DNA from 2 places in the Streptomyces sp. NBC_00388 genome. Region 1 is predicted to be linked to the other one. Evidence: riboswitches for the same ligand, from Rfam matches in the RefSeq annotation. Region 1 holds a riboswitch; the other holds the start of a gene.
The links. Region 1 has a riboswitch for S-adenosylmethionine ahead of thrC (threonine synthase). Riboswitches for the same ligand answer to the same signal wherever they lie in the genome.
Positions count from the first base shown of each region.

Region 2: it holds a riboswitch for S-adenosylmethionine, as region 1 does, so the genes downstream of both, OG917_RS09145 (aminotransferase class V-fold PLP-dependent enzyme) here and thrC (threonine synthase) in region 1, are expected to answer to the same signal.

Region 1 covers NZ_CP107948.1:3,437,523-3,445,133, forward strand. Annotated here, with positions in the region: gene groL (chaperonin GroEL) at 1-1,032, opposite strand, end outside; gene OG917_RS15500 (cold-shock protein) at 1,433-1,636, opposite strand; gene OG917_RS15505 (MoaD/ThiS family protein) at 2,054-2,329, opposite strand; gene thrC (threonine synthase) at 2,446-3,735, opposite strand; SAM riboswitch class I at 3,751-3,878, opposite strand; gene OG917_RS15515 (glucosyl-3-phosphoglycerate synthase) at 4,035-4,979, shown strand; gene OG917_RS15520 (APC family permease) at 5,312-6,769, shown strand; gene OG917_RS15525 (alpha,alpha-trehalose-phosphate synthase (UDP-forming)) at 6,832-7,611, shown strand, end outside.
Region 2 covers NZ_CP107948.1:1,993,799-2,001,409, reverse strand. Annotated here, with positions in the region: gene qcrB (cytochrome bc1 complex cytochrome b subunit) at 1-1,183, shown strand, start outside; gene trpD (anthranilate phosphoribosyltransferase) at 1,312-2,376, shown strand; SAM riboswitch class IV at 2,493-2,610, shown strand; gene OG917_RS09145 (aminotransferase class V-fold PLP-dependent enzyme) at 2,754-4,130, shown strand; gene OG917_RS09140 (Lrp/AsnC ligand binding domain-containing protein) at 4,214-4,495, opposite strand; gene OG917_RS09135 (rhomboid family intramembrane serine protease) at 4,492-5,241, opposite strand; gene OG917_RS09130 (hypothetical protein) at 5,413-5,655, shown strand; gene OG917_RS09125 (NYN domain-containing protein) at 5,690-7,051, shown strand; gene OG917_RS09120 (C40 family peptidase) at 7,325-7,611, shown strand, end outside.

The DNA.
Region 1 (7,611 bases):
GACGCGACCCTGGACCTGGTCGCTGTCACCGGCACCGTCGACGATCGTGGTCTCGTCCTTGGTGATGACGACCTTGCGGGCGCGGCCGAGCAGGTCGAGACCGGCGCTCTCCAGCTTGAGGCCGACCTCCTCGGAGATGACCGTGCCACCGGTGAGGATGGCGATGTCGCCGAGCATGGCCTTGCGGCGGTCGCCGAAGCCCGGGGCCTTGACGGCGACGGACTTGAAGGTGCCGCGGATCTTGTTGACGACCAGCGTCGACAGCGCCTCGCCCTCGACGTCCTCCGCGATGATCAGCAGCGCCTTGCCGGACTGCATGACCTTCTCCAGCAGCGGAAGGAGGTCCTTCACGTTGCCGATCTTGGAGTTGACGATGAGGATGTACGGGTCGTCGAGCGACGACTCCATGCGCTCCATGTCGGTGGCGAAGTACGCCGAGATGTAGCCCTTGTCGAAGCGCATGCCCTCGGTGAGCTCAAGCTCAAGACCGAAGGTCTGCGACTCCTCGACGGTGATGACGCCTTCCTTGCCGACCTTGTCCATCGCCTCGGCGATGAGCTCGCCGATCTGGGTGTCAGCGGCGGAGATGGAGGCGGTCGAAGCGATCTGCTCCTTGGTCTCCACGTCCTTGGCCTGCTCGAGGAGAGCGGCGGAGACGGCCTCGACGGCCTTCTCGATGCCACGCTTCAGCGCCATCGGGTTGGCACCCGCGGCGACGTTACGGAGGCCCTCACGAACCAGCGCCTGCGCGAGGACGGTCGCGGTGGTCGTACCGTCACCGGCGACGTCGTCCGTCTTCTTCGCGACCTCCTTGACGAGCTCGGCGCCGATCTTCTCGTACGGGTCCTCGAGCTCGATCTCCTTGGCGATGGAGACACCATCGTTGGTGATCGTGGGGGCGCCCCACTTCTTCTCAAGGACGACGTTGCGGCCCTTGGGGCCGAGGGTGACCTTGACGGCGTCGGCGAGCTGGTTCATCCCGCGCTCGAGACCGCGCCGTGCCTCCTCGTCGAACGCGATGATCTTGGCCATGTGAAGTGGTCCTCCCAGGACTGGGGGTCCCCCCGGACGAAGTCTGGGGGTGGGTGGAAAGCGTCAGACCTGGCAGCGCCCGCGACGGACGGCCTGCTTGCCCGGTGGTTCCTTTCCCCACCCGGCCCGCGGGCCTCGCCAACCCGGTCTTTCTGTCACTCTCACTGGGAGAGTGCTAACGCCAATGATTAGCACTCGACCCCCTTGAGTGCAAGCGCCTTCGGAGAAGGCGCCAGGGGGCGGCGGCCGGGCCGCGGGTGGGTACAAGCCCCTCCGGAGAAGGGCCGTACCGGCGGCGGTGCGGGCACGACAGGCGCCGGAACGCACGAGGGGCCCGTACCCCACTGCGGGGTACGGGCCTCTCGGCGTGAGTGCGTCGGCGGCCGAAACGCGCCCTGTATCAGACGGCGAGTTTGACCATGTCCGCCTGTGGACCCTTCTGGCCCTGCGAGATCTCGAACTCGACTCGCTGACCTTCTTCAAGGGTGCGGTAACCGTCCATCTGGATCGCGCTGTAGTGGACGAAAACATCCGCACCACCGTCGACCGCGATGAAGCCGTACCCCTTCTCCGCGTTGAACCACTTGACGGTGCCCTGAGCCATGCCTAACTCCCCTATTACTGGCCCTTGCACAGAGCCCGCACTTCGCGGGATCCGGGTCAGACCTTGCGCCGGAACGCGTCGACCGCGGCTGAATGTATCTGCCCAACTGCCCTCTGCAACAGGTCAATCGGACGAGAAATCTGAGCGTCATCGAAGACACGATTGGGCGGTTTTCCAGGGATCCTTGGGCAAGTCGGGCCGGGCAAAGGGCACTTACGCCGCAAAGGGGCCGGACACATTGCCCACACATTGTCGCGGCCTCATATGCTCGGGGCACAGGCGATCAAGGGGGCTGCCCCAACTCTACCGTGTTCAATCATGTTGAATTGCCCCCTCCGCTTCGTGCGCGGAGGGGGCAAGGGGTACAGCAGGTGGCTCGGATGCCGGGCGCGGGCGCAGCGGCCCCGCCGGGCTCGCTCAGCCGCCGGCGACGGCCGGGATGATGGAGACACCGGCGCCGTCGGGCGTGGCGGTCTCCAGGCCCTGCTCGAAGCGCACGTCGTCGTCGTTCACGTACACGTTCACGAAGCGGCGCAGCTTGCCCTGGTCGTCCAGGACGCGGGCGGCGATGCCCGTGTGGTTCTTCTCCAGATCGGCGATGACCTCGGAGAGGGTGCCGCCGTCGGCGGCGACCTCGGCCTGGCCGCCGGTGTAGGTGCGGAGGATGGTGGGGATGCGGACCTTGACGCTCATGCGGATTGCCTTCCAGGAGTCCGGGGCGGGACGGGGGCGGACGGTTACGGGGATGACGGGTGCCCGGCCCGCCCGGCGGACGGGCCGGGCGGGCCGTACAGCGGGACGGGGCTCCGTCAGGCGCCCGCGGCCAGTCCGGCCTCGCGGAACGCGTCCAGGGTCGGACGGATCGTCGCGGTCGGGCCGGACGTCGGGGCGACCGCGTCCAGGGTCTTGAGGCCGTCGCCCGTGTTCAGCACGACGGTGGTGAGGGAGGGGTCGAGCAGACCGGCCTCGATGAGCTTCTTCGTCACGCCGACGGTCACGCCGCCCGCGGTCTCCGCGAAGATGCCCTCGGTGCGGGCCAGCAGCTTGATCGCGTCGACGATCTGCGCGTCGTTGACGTCCTCGACCGCGCCGCCGGTACGCCGGGCGATGTCCAGCACGTACGGGCCGTCCGCCGGGTTGCCGATGGCCAGCGACTTGGCGATCGTGTCCGGCTTCTGCGGCCGTACGACGTCGTGCCCGGCCTTGAACGCGGTGGACACCGGCGAGCAGCCCTCGGCCTGCGCACCGAAGATCTTGTACGGCTTGTCCTCGACCAGGCCGAGCCTGATCAGCTCCTGGAGCCCCTTGTCGATCTTCGTGAGCTGGGAGCCCGAGGCGATCGGGATGACGATCTGGTCGGGCAGCTGCCAGCCGAGCTGCTCGCAGATCTCGTACGCCAGGGTCTTGGAACCCTCGCCGTAGTACGGGCGGAGGTTGACGTTGACGAAGCCCCAGCCCTCCCCGATCGGGTCGCCGATGAGCTCGGAGCAGAAGCGGTTGACGTCGTCGTAGTTGCCTTCGATGCCGACCAGCTCGCCGCCGTAGACCGCGGCCATCACGACCTTGCCCTGTTCCAGGTCGTGCGGGATGAAGACGCAGGAGCGGAAGCCGGCGCGGGCGGCGGCGGCGCCGACGGCACCGGCCAGGTTGCCCGTGGAGGAGCAGGAGAGCGTGGTGAAGCCGAAGGCACGGGCCGCCTCGACGGCGATGGCGACGACACGGTCCTTGAAGGAGTGCGTCGGATTGCCGGAGTCGTCCTTGACGTGCAGGCCGCCGGTGATGCCCAGCTCACGGGCGAGGTTGTCGGCCTTGACGAGCTTGGTGAAGCCCGGGTTCAGATTGGGGTGGTCGGCCACGTCGGCGGGGACGGGCAGCAGCGGGGCGTAGCGCCAGATGTTGTCCGGGCCGGCCTCGATGCGCTTCTTGAGCTCGTCGGGGGAGCCGCTCGGCAGGTCGTATGCCACTTCGAGCGGCCCGAAACAGGACGCGCAGGCAAAGAGCGGACCGAGCGGGAAACGCTCTCCGCACTCGCGGCACGAGAGGGCGGCGGCGGGGCCGAGATCGACGGTCTCGGTGGTGGTGGCGGTCTGCACAGCCATGGTGGCGAGGTCCTCTCCTCATCTTCCTCGCGGCGTACTTCGCCGCAAGACGGAATTGGCACCTTCCCCACCATGACCTCGCGGTCGGCGGGAGGGTTGCCGGGACTTCTACGGGCCGTTCCCTCAGTCCCTCTGGATGAGCGCTTATGACGCGGGCCTCCGGGCCCGGCGTTTTTGTCCGCGCGTCCGACCCCCGGCATGCAGTGGTCATTTGCGTTGTTCAAGACTGTAACCGAAGGCTGGGACGGTTGAGATAGTCGTCCGAACCGCGAGATGGCTCACAGTCAAGGAGACGCGCCGTGCTGGAAGAGGTGGACCGCTGGCTGACCAGGCGTTCCTGGTCGGCAGCCGATCGTCCGCTGGACCGGCTGACCGCCGCCAAACGCGGCGCCAAGGTGAGTGTCGTCCTGCCCGCGCTCAATGAGGAGGCGACGGTCGGGGCGATCGTCGCGACCATCCGCCGGGAGCTGATGGACACCCTGCCGGTGCCGCTCGTCGACGAGCTGGTGGTCATCGACTCCGGCTCCACCGACCGTACCGCCGAGGCCGCAGCGGCGGCCGGGGCGCGGGTGGTGCACCGGGACGACATCCTGCCGCGGATCCCGGCCGTGCCGGGCAAGGGCGAGGTGCTGTGGCGCTCGCTGCTGGTGACCGGCGGCGACATCGTCTGCTTCGTGGACGCGGACCTGCGGGAGTTCTCGGCGGACTTCGTCTCGGGGATCGTCGGGCCGCTGCTGACCGAGCCCGATGTGCAGTTCGTGAAGGCCATGTACGACCGGCCGCTCGGTGAGGCGGCGGGCCAGGGCGGGCGGGTGACCGAGCTGGTGGCCCGGCCGCTGCTCAATCTGCACTGGCCGCAGCTGGCCGGGTTCGTCCAGCCCCTGGGCGGCGAGTACGCGGTGCGGCGCTCCCTGCTCGAACAGCTGCCCTTCCCGGTCGGTTACGGAGTGGAGCTGGGCCTGCTGGTCGACGCGCTCCACACGGTGGGCCTCGACGCGCTGGCCCAGGTCGATGTCGGATCGCGCAAACACCGCCACCAGGACGGGCTCGCGCTGGGGCGGATGGCGGCGGCGATCTACCGCACCGCGCAGCTGCGGCTGTCGCGGGGGCAGCTGGTGCGGCCGTCGCTCACGCAGTTCGAGCGGGGGGCGGAGGGGTTCGTACCGCGGACGTACACGGTGGACACCGAGGAACGGCCCCCGATGCGGTCCGTCGGGGAGTACGCGGAGCACCGGGCGGCCTGACCCCTCGGCATTCCCTGTCCCACCGGTGTCCATGGAAAGGTTTTGGCCATGCTGGACACGAGAATCCGAACCAGCCATCGGGCCGCGAAATCCGTGTGAACTCCGCGATCGAAGCGTAGAAGAGCACTTCCATGTCCGAAAGGGTCAACGGATTTCGTTGCGCTGACGCTTTAACGAACCCTTGACGGGACACCCCGTCGGGAGTTGTATTCGGTCACCGGAGCGGCGCGGACGTCCTACGGGTACGCCCCGCATGTGCGGCACTCTTCAGCAGAAGGTGCCTTCCCCCTCATGCCGCCAGCCTCATGCCGTCAGCACCGATGGGACAACGGATGACCCATACGCCCGACACGACCGTTGCCCCACCCCCGGGCAAACCGGATGCCGACACCCTCGCCGCGAGGGCAGGCGAGGCTCCCACCCTGACCCGGTCCATCGGTGTGGTGGGAGGAACGCTCCTCACACTGTCCTGTCTGACCCCGGCGTCCTCACTGTTCGTGATCGTGCCGGACTCGTTCGCCACCCTGGGCACCGGGACGGCCCTCACCATCGCCATCGCGGGGCTGCTCTGCATCGGCGTCGCGTTCACCTACTCCGAGCTGGGCACACTCATACCGAGCTCCGGTGGCGAGTACGCCATGGTCGGCACCCTCATGGGCCGGCTCGCCGGGTGGCTGGTCTTCGTCCTCTCGCTGATCGTCGTCATGATCGTGCCGCCCATCATCGCGCTGGGCACCGCCGACTACCTGGCGCCGATCGTCCATCTGAACCCGCAGTACACGGCGGCCGGCGTGATGCTGCTGGCCACCGCGATGGGCCTGCTCGACCTGCGCGCCAACGCCTGGATCACCGGGATCTTCCTGGTCCTGGAAGTCGTGGCCTGCGCGGTCGTCGCCTTCCTCGGCTTCACCCACACCAGCCGGTCCGCCTCGGTGCTCGTGCACCCGGTGATGGACGCGGGGCACGGCCACAGTTCGGCCGTCACCGCCGGTCTCATCGTGACCGGACTCGCCACCGCCCTCTTCATCCTCCAGGGCTTCTCCACCGCCGTGTACCTGGCGGAGGAGATGGACGACCCGCGCCGCAACGTCTCCCGCACCGTGCTGTGGACGCTCGCCATCGGCGCGGCCGTCGTACTGGTCCCGGTCATCGCGATCACTCTCGGCGCCCCGGACCTCAAGACCCTCGCCACCGGTGATGTCGCGGGCATGGTGCAGACCTGGAGCAACTCCGCCGTCGGCACGTTCGTCAGTCTCTGCATCGCCCTGGCGATCATCAACGCGGCCATCGTGATGGTGATCCAGAACTCCCGCGTCGTCTACTCGTCGGCGCGCGACGCGGCCTGGCCGAACGCGGCCAACCGCGCTCTCTCCCACATCGGCCGGCGCTACGCCTCCCCCTGGGCGGCGACGCTCGCCGTCGGTGTCCCCGGTGCGGTCCTGTGCTTCGTCAATCTGGACACGCTGAGCGACGTCACCGGTGTCGCCGTGGCCGCGATGTACGTCTTCGTCGCGCTGGGCGCCCTGGTCTCGCGGCGCGGGGAGCACAAGCACCGGCTGGCCTGGCGCATGCCGCTGTGGCCCGCGATTCCCGCCCTGCTGATCGTCGTGCTGGCCTGGGTGCTCTACCAGCAGAGCGCCAAGAGCCTGATCATCACCGGGGTCATCGTCGCCGCAGCCGCCCTGTACTGGGCGCTGTACCTCAGGCCCCGGCAGGCCACGCACTGGGTGATCTCCGTGCCCGAGGACGAGCGCGCCCCGGGCGAGGACAAGGCCGCCGCGCCGCACTGACCGGCGCGGTTCTCCACGCATCCGCACGTTTGAGCGTTTGCGGCACGGGCTAAGTTCGCGTCATGGCCTCTCCGCATGCCGCCCGCGTCCTCGTCGCCTCCAACCGGGGCCCCGTCTCGTACACCCTCCGCGACGACGGTGAGCTCACGTCGAAGCGCGGCGGGGGCGGGCTCGTCTCGGGGCTCTCCGCCGTCGAGGGGGACGCCCACTCGCTCTGGGTCTGTGCCGCCCTCGGCGACGGCGACCGGGCCGCCGTGCGGCGCGGGGTCTCGGCGGACGGGGTGCGGATGCTCGACATCGACCCCGGCGTGCACGCCGACGCGTACAACGGCATCGCCAACTCCGTGCTGTGGTTCGTCCATCACATGCTGTACCAGACCCCGCTCGAACCGGTCTTCGACGCGGAGTTCCGGCGGAAGTGGGACGCGTTCCGCACGTACAACGAGGCGTTCGCACAGGCGCTGGCCGCCGAGGCCGCCGAGGGCGCAGCCGTGCTGGTGCAGGACTACCACCTGGCCCTGGTGCCAGGGATGCTCCGCGAGCTCCGCCCCGACCTGCGGATCGCGCACTTCTCGCACACCCCGTGGGCGCCCGTCGAGTACTTCCGGCTGCTCCCCGACGACATCGGCGAGGAGCTGCTGCGCGGCATCCTCGGCGCCGACCGGGCCGGGTTCCTGACCCAGCGCTGGGCGGACGCCTTCGTCGCCTGCTGCACGGCGGTCGTCGGCGGCACCGGGCAGACCGCGATCGCGGTGCACGGCCTCGGCGCCGACGCGGACTTCCTGCGGAAGCGGTCCCACGAGCCCGACGTGGACGAGCGGATGGCGGAGCTGCGCGAGCGG
Region 2 (7,611 bases), 1.4 Mb from region 1:
CGGCTTCCTGCTTCTGGTGCTCGGGATGTTCACCGGCTTCACCGGCTACTCCCTCCCGGACGACCTGCTGTCCGGTACGGGTGTGCGGTTCATGGAGGGCGTCATGCTCTCCATCCCGATCGTCGGCTCGTACCTGTCGATGTTCCTGTACGGCGGCGAGTTCCCCGGCGGGGACTTCGTCTCCCGGTTCTACTCGGTCCACGTACTGCTGCTGCCGGGCATCATGCTCGGCCTGCTGGTCGGCCACCTGATCCTGGTCTTCTACCACAAGCACACGCAGTTCGCGGGTCCCGGCAAGTCCAACAAGAACGTCGTCGGCATGCCCCTGCTGCCGGTCTACATGGCCAAGGCCGGAGGCTTCTTCTTCCTGGTCTTCGGTGTCATCGCGGCCATGGCGGCGATCGCCTCGATCAACCCGATCTGGGAGATCGGCCCCTACCGCCCGGACCAGGTGTCGACCGGCGCCCAGCCCGACTGGTACATGGGCTTCTCCGAGGGCCTCGTCCGCATCATGCCGGGCTGGGAGATCAACGCCTGGGGTCACACGCTCGTCCTGGGCGTGTTCATCCCGATCGTGGTCTTCCCGCTGGTCCTCGTCGGTATCGGTGTCTACCCGTTCATCGAGTCCTGGATCACCGGGGACAAGCGTGAGCACCACATCCTGGACCGCCCGCGCAACGCTCCGACGCGTACGGGGCTCGGCGTCGCCTGGATCACGCTCTACCTGATCCTGCTCGTCGGCGGCGGCAACGACCTCTGGGCCACGCACTTCGACCTGTCGATCAACGCGATCACCTGGTTCGTCCGGATCGGGATGTTCGTCGGACCGGTCATCGCGTTCATCATCACCAAGCGCTGGTGCCTCGGCCTGCAGCGCCGCGACCGGGAGAAGGTGCTGCACGGACGTGAGTCCGGCATCATCAAGCGCCTCCCGCACGGTGAGTTCATCGAGGTCCACGAGCCGCTCAACGCCGAACAGCTGCACACCCTCACCGCGCACGAGCAGTACAAGCCGCTCGAGATCGGCCCCGAGGTCGACGAGAACGGTGTCGCGCGCAAGGTGTCGCGTCTGACCAAGGTGCGAGCCAAGCTGAGCAAGGGCTACTACGGCGAGCACAGCCAGATCGAGAAGCCCTCTGCCGACGAGTACAAGGAGATCACCAGCGGCCACGGTCACCACTGATCACCTGACCGACTGAAAAGTCGCCACAGCAGGAGCCCCGTCCATTCGCTGGACGGGGCTCTTCGCGCTCCCCGGACCTGGATAAGCTGGCCGCACCCCTATTCGACGGTGGACCCCAGGAGTGGACCATGAGCGTTGTGACCCCGGTCGGCGGCGACAGCGTGGCGGCCCATTCCTGGCCGGGCGTACTCGACTCCCTGCTCCGCGGTGTCGACCAGAGCGCGGACGCCACCGCCTGGGCGATGGACCGCATCATGAGTGGTGAGGCGTCCGATGCGCAGATCGCCGGGTTCGCCGTCGCCCTGCGCGCCAAGGGCGAGACGGTCGCCGAGATCAGCGGTCTGGTGCGGGCGATGTACGCGCACGCCAGGCTGATCGACGTACCGGGGCCGAGCGTCGACATCGTCGGCACCGGCGGCGACGGTGCCAACACCGTGAACATCTCGACCATGTCCTCGATCGTCGTGGCGGGCACCGGCGCCAGGGTCGTCAAGCACGGCAACCGCGCCGCGTCGTCCCAGAGCGGCGCCTCCGACGTCCTGGAGAAGCTGGGCGTCAATCTGCAGCTGACCCCGGAGCGGGTCGTCGAGGTCGCGGCCGAGGCGGGCATCACGTACTGCTTCGCGGTGAAGTTCCACCCCGCCCTGCGGTACGTGGCAGCGGCCCGCAGGGAGCTGGGTATCCGCACCACCTTCAATTTCCTGGGCCCGCTCACCAACCCGGCGAAGGTCCGCGCGCAGGCGACCGGTGTCTCCGACGCGCGGGTGGCGCCCATCATCGCGGGTGTGCTGGCCGAACGCGGCTCGTCGGCCCTGGTGTTCCGCGGTGACGACGGGCTCGACGAGCTGACCACCACGGCCACGTCCAGGGTCTGGACGGTGGCGGACGGCGGAGTGCGCGAGGAGCCCTTCGACCCGCGTGACGTGGGCATCGGGCTGGTCCCTGTGGAGGCGCTGCGCGGCGGCGACGCCTCGTACAACGCGGATGTGGCCCGCAGGCTGCTGGCGGGTGAGGCCGGTCCCGTACGGGACGCCGTCCTGCTCAACTCGGCGGCGGCGCTGGTCGCGCTGGACCCGGGCCCCGGCACTCTCGACGAGCGGATCGCCGCGGGCATCGCCCGGGCGGCCGAGTCCATCGACTCCGGAGCGGCGGGCCGGGCGCTGGAGCGCTGGGTCGCGGCCAGCAACGCCTGACCTCCCCGTACGCGCACACACCGGGACGCAGTCCCGCAGCTTCCGGGCCGGTGACCGGTCTCATGCTGTGGACTGCGTCTTGGCGCGTCCGGATACGTATGGCAGGATTCTCTTCAGGTCATGAGTGACAGCGACTACGGCCCCAGCCCGCTGTCCGGCAACCCTCCGTCCGTGGCGGGGTGCCCTGGGTGAAGACCAGGCCGTGGGCAGTGAAGTCCTCGGCAAGCGCGGATCCCTCGACAGGGATCCTGGTCGTCGAGGGAGTTCTTCCGTGGTTCAGCGAATGCGATAGGGCACTAGCCCCCTTCTCCGCACCTTTCTCCGCACTGCTGTGTGCATACGCAGTGCATTCGCCTGCCCTTTTCCGGGAGTTCGTCATGTCTGTCCCCAGCGCTGCCGTCAACCAGTCGGTTTGTCAGGATTCCTCCGGTAACCTCCCCGTGCTGGGGCGGGACGTCCTCGTCCCGCTCGTGACCGGCGGCGAGGTCACCTACGCGGCCCTCGACTACGCGGCCAGCGCACCGGCCCTCCAGCGGGTCTGGGACGACGTGGCGGCCTACGCCCCCTACTACGGCAGCGTGCACCGGGGCGCCGGGTACCTCTCGCAGCTCTCCACGGACCTCTTCGAGAACAGCCGGACGACCGTCGCGGAGTTCCTCGGCTGCCGCGCCGGCGATCAGGTGGTCTTCACCCGCTCGACCACGGACTCGCTCAATCTGCTGGCCGCCGTGATCCCGGCCGGCTGCGAGGTCTTCGTCTTCGAGACCGAGCACCACGCCTCGCTGCTGCCCTGGCGCGACTCCGCGGTGACCTACCTGAACGCCCCGCACACCCCGCAGGAGGCCGTCGAGACGCTGGAGCGCGCCCTGGCGGCCCGCGCGTCGAAGCAGGCGCCCGCCCTGGTCTGCGTCACCGGCGCCTCGAACGTCACCGGGGAGCTGTGGCCGGTCAGGGAGCTGGCAGCCGCCGCCCACGCCCACGGCGCGCGCATCGTGCTGGACGCGGCGCAGCTCGCCCCGCACCACCCGGTGGACATCGCGGAGCTGGACGTCGACTGGGTCGCCTTCTCCGGTCACAAGCTGTACGCCCCGTTCGGCTCCGGGGTGCTCGCCGGCCGCTCCGACTGGCTGCGCGACGCCGAGCCGTACCTCGCGGGCGGCGGCGCCTCCCGCACGGTGGCACGGCGCGCCGATGGCGGCGTGGACGTCGAGTGGCACACCACCGCCGCCCGCCACGAGGCCGGATCGCCGAACGTCATCGGCGTCCACTCCATCGCCTCCGCCTGCCGGGCGCTCACCGATGCGGGCTTCGACTCCCTGGTCGAGCGCGAGCAGACCCTGGTCACCAAGGTCCTCGACGGGCTCGCCGAGGTGGCGGAGGTCAAGGTCCTCTCGCTCTTCGGTGACCGCGCCCCGCGGGTCGGCGTGATCTCGTTCGTGGTGGAGGGCTGGAACAGCTCGCACTTCGCCGCTGCGCTCTCCGCCGAGTACGGCATCGGGGTGCGCGACGGTCTCTTCTGCGCCCACCCGCTCGTACGGACCCTGCTCGGCAGCGACCCGCAGGACCAGGGTGAGTGCGGGGCTCCGGAGGGCGAGCCGGGCGAGCGTTCGCTCAATGCCGTCCGGGTGAGCTTCGGCGCCGGTACACCCGACGAGCACGTGGACCGTTTCGTGGGCGCGGTGAAGGAACTGGTGCAGGACGGCGCCCGCTGGAACTACCGCACCGAGGACGGCCGCTGCGTGCCGGCTGTCTGACCGCACCGCTCACCGCGGGGCCGCCGTCCACGGCCGTCCGGCGCGGCGGGGCCCCCGGGCCCCGTGCGCGGCCGGGCGGCCGTCTACGCGTCCAGGCCGATGGCGAAGGCCGCTTCCAGGTCGTGCTGGGAGTAGGTACGGAACGCCACATGGGTGTCCGTGGCCTCCACCCCGGGGATCTTGCTGATGCGGCCGGGGATGATGTCCGCCAGGTCGTCGTGGCGGGCCACCCGGACCAGCGCGATCAGGTCGTACGTACCGGTGACGGAGTACACCTCGCTGATGTTCTCCAGGGCGGCGAGCGATTCGGCGATCTCGGGGATCCGGTCCACGCTGGTCTTGATGAGCACGATCGCGGTGATCACGGTTTGCTTTCTCCCTCGGTGGCCGTCGCTGGGAGATTCACTCTAGTCGTACGCCAGTACCTCACCGCCGCGTAGCCGAAGCCGATCACGAACCCCACCAGGTGCGCGGTGTAGGCGACGCCGGGGCCGGTGCCGGACTGCTGGCCGGCCGCGAGCCACTGCAGGACGAACCAGAAGACCAGCACGATCCAGGCCGGGAAGCGCAGCGGGAGGAAGAGCAGGAACGGGAAGATGCTCGTCACCCGGGCCCGCGGGAAGAGGCTCAGGAAGGCGCCGAGCACCGCCGAGATGGCGCCGGACGCCCCCACCAGTGTCTGGTCGGACCCGGAGTGCGTGAGCGCGTACGCCGTCAGGGCGAGGTATCCGCTGACGAGATAGAAGACGGCGAAGTGCAGGCGGCCCATGCGCTCCTCGGCCATCGCGCCGAAGACGTAGAGGAACAGCATGTTGCCCAGCAGGTGCAGCCAGTTCGCGTGGATGAAGAGTGCGGTGAGCGGGGTGAGCAGGGCAGCCGCCGCACCGCTCATCAGTTCGGTGGGAACGACGCCCCAGTGTTCGAAGTACGCGCTCTGGGCGGCGAGCAGATTGTCACCGGTGCCGTAGGCCGGATCGAGGCCCGAGACCGGGCTCATCAGGAAGACCAGGCAGCAGAGGCCGATCAGGCCGTAGGTCACCACCGGCCCGCCGCGTGCGTCCCCGCGCCTGCGGGGCGCCTTCCGTCCGGGTGCGTCCCGCCACGTGAGCATCCACCGAGCATGGCCCAACCGGTCGCAATCGGGCAGATCGCCTCGCCGTGTTCCGCGCGGTCGGCAGGTCCGCCCCCGGGGTATGCCGTAGGCCGTAGGGTTGCGGTGAGTACATCCGCAGTCCGATGGCGCACCGCGACCGAGGCAGTACGAACGAAGAGGACGGCACGTATGACGACGGTTCCCATGCCGACCGCCGCTACACGGTGGCGCTGCACACTCTGCGGCAATCTCACCCGGTTCGATGTGACGCGCTCGTCGAAGGTCGTCGAGTACATACATCTCGACCTGGCCGGTGAGCCCAAGGTGGAGGAGCGCGAGGTGGTCAGTGAGACCATCGAGTCGGTGCGCTGCCGCTGGTGCAACGCGGTGGACCAGATCGAGCTGGTGGACAGGCCGGGCGGCGGCTCCTGAGGGAGCCCCCTGACGAGTGACAGTGGGGTGACGGATGGTGGAGCCTGATCGCGGTGCGGAGCCGGCCGACGCGGCCGGCGACGCCGCAGAGGCGCTCGACCGTCCGCTGCCCGAGGCGGTGCGGCGGCGGGTCGTCGCGCTGGTCTCCGACGCCTTCGGCGGGCTGACCGTCCCCGAACTGCCGGCGCAGCTGCGGCAGTACGCCCGCTTCACCCCCACCAGACGTGCCAAGTTCGCGGGCAACGCGATGGCCGCGGCCCTGGAGGGCGACCCGCTGTTCCGCCGGCGCATCGGCGAGCGGCTGAAGGAGTCGCAGTCCGAACTGACCGGCGCGCTCGAATCCGGCTCGCCCCCCGCGGCCGCCGACCCGGTGGATGTGGCGGCGGCCGCCTACGTGCTGCGCCCGGCCGGCTGGGTGAAGCTCGTCGCCGCCGCGGGCGAGGAGGCCCAGCGCGTCGTCGCCGAGCGCGCCGACGAGGCGGTCCAGCACGAGCTGGAGCGGCTCCGTGCCGAGCTGGCCGAGGCGCGGGCGCACACCAGGACCGAGAACGAAAGGCTGCGTACGGAGCTGGACACCGCGCGCAGGGATGCTGAATCGCTTCAGCGCAAGCTGCGCAGCGCACAGAGCGACGTGAAGCGGGGCGAGGCGGCGCTGCGCAGGTCGGGCTCCGAGATCGACACGATCAGGTCGGAGGCGGCGGCCCAGGTCGCATCGGCGGAGAGCGAGTCGCGACGGCTGAAGGCACGGCTCGGAGAGGCGGAGGCAGCCGTCGAGGCGGGCCGCCGCACCGTTCGCGAGGGGCGTTCCGCCGAGGACATGCGGCTGCGGCTGCTGCTCGACACGGTGCTCGACGCGGCCCAGGGGCTGCGGCGCGAACTGGCCCTGCCGCCGGTGACCTCGCGCCCGGCCGACTCGGTCGACGCGGTCGAGCCCGGCCTGCTCTCGCCGAAGGACGTCGCGGCCAGGGCGCTCTCCGACACCGATCCGGCCCTGCTGGACCAGCTGCTCTCGCTGCCGCAGGCCCACCTGGTGGTGGACGGCTACAACGTCACCAAGACCGGCTATCCGCAGCTGCCGCTGGAGAAGCAGCGGTTGCGCCTGCTCGGGGGCCTCTCGGTGCTCGCGGCGCAGACGGGCGCCGAGATGACCTGTGTCTTCGACGGGGCCGAACTGGCCGCGCCAGTGCTGCTCGCGCCGCCGCGCGGCGTGCGGGTGCTGTTCAGCAAGCCCGGGGTGACGGCGGACGAGGTGATCCGCCAGCTCGTCAGGGCGGAGCCGTCGGGGCGCCCCGTGGTGGTCGTGTCGGCCGACCGCGAGGTCGCCGACGGCGTGGCGAGATCGGGTGCCAGGCCGGTCGCGTCCGTCTTGTTGCTGAAGAGGCTTTCGCGCGTCTAGTTAACTCCTGTGCGCAATGCCCGACTTAGGGATGCGCATATTCCAGCACAGCGTCAAGTGACCGTTACTGCCCGTGCGATGTCTGTAAAATATGCGTGCGGTGACCGAGATTTTCGGCTACAGGATTTGAACTGATCACAAGAAGGTCACTAAGGTCGGGCCTCGAACCTTCGCGCGGTTGATCACTCATCCGGGGTGGCAGCGAAGGGGCCGTCGATCCCCCACGGTTCCGCTACGTGTCCGGCGGCTCTGAGGAAGAAGGAGCTCGCCTCCGTGGCGTCCCACCGTCGTCCCAAGCAGCCGAGCCGCACACGTGTGACCGTGCTCACCGCGACCGCTGCCGCAGCCGTGGCCCTGACCGCTCAGGCCGCGCACGCAGATCCGAAGCCGTCCAAGAGCGAGGTCAAGGCGAAGGTCGACAAGCTCTACGAGGACGTCGACGCGGTCAGCCAGAAGTACGACGGTGCCAAGGACCAGCAGGACAAGCTCAAGAAGCAGGTCGACGACCTCCAGGACAACGTGGCGCGGGGTCAGGCCGACCTCAACAAGCTGCGCGGCCA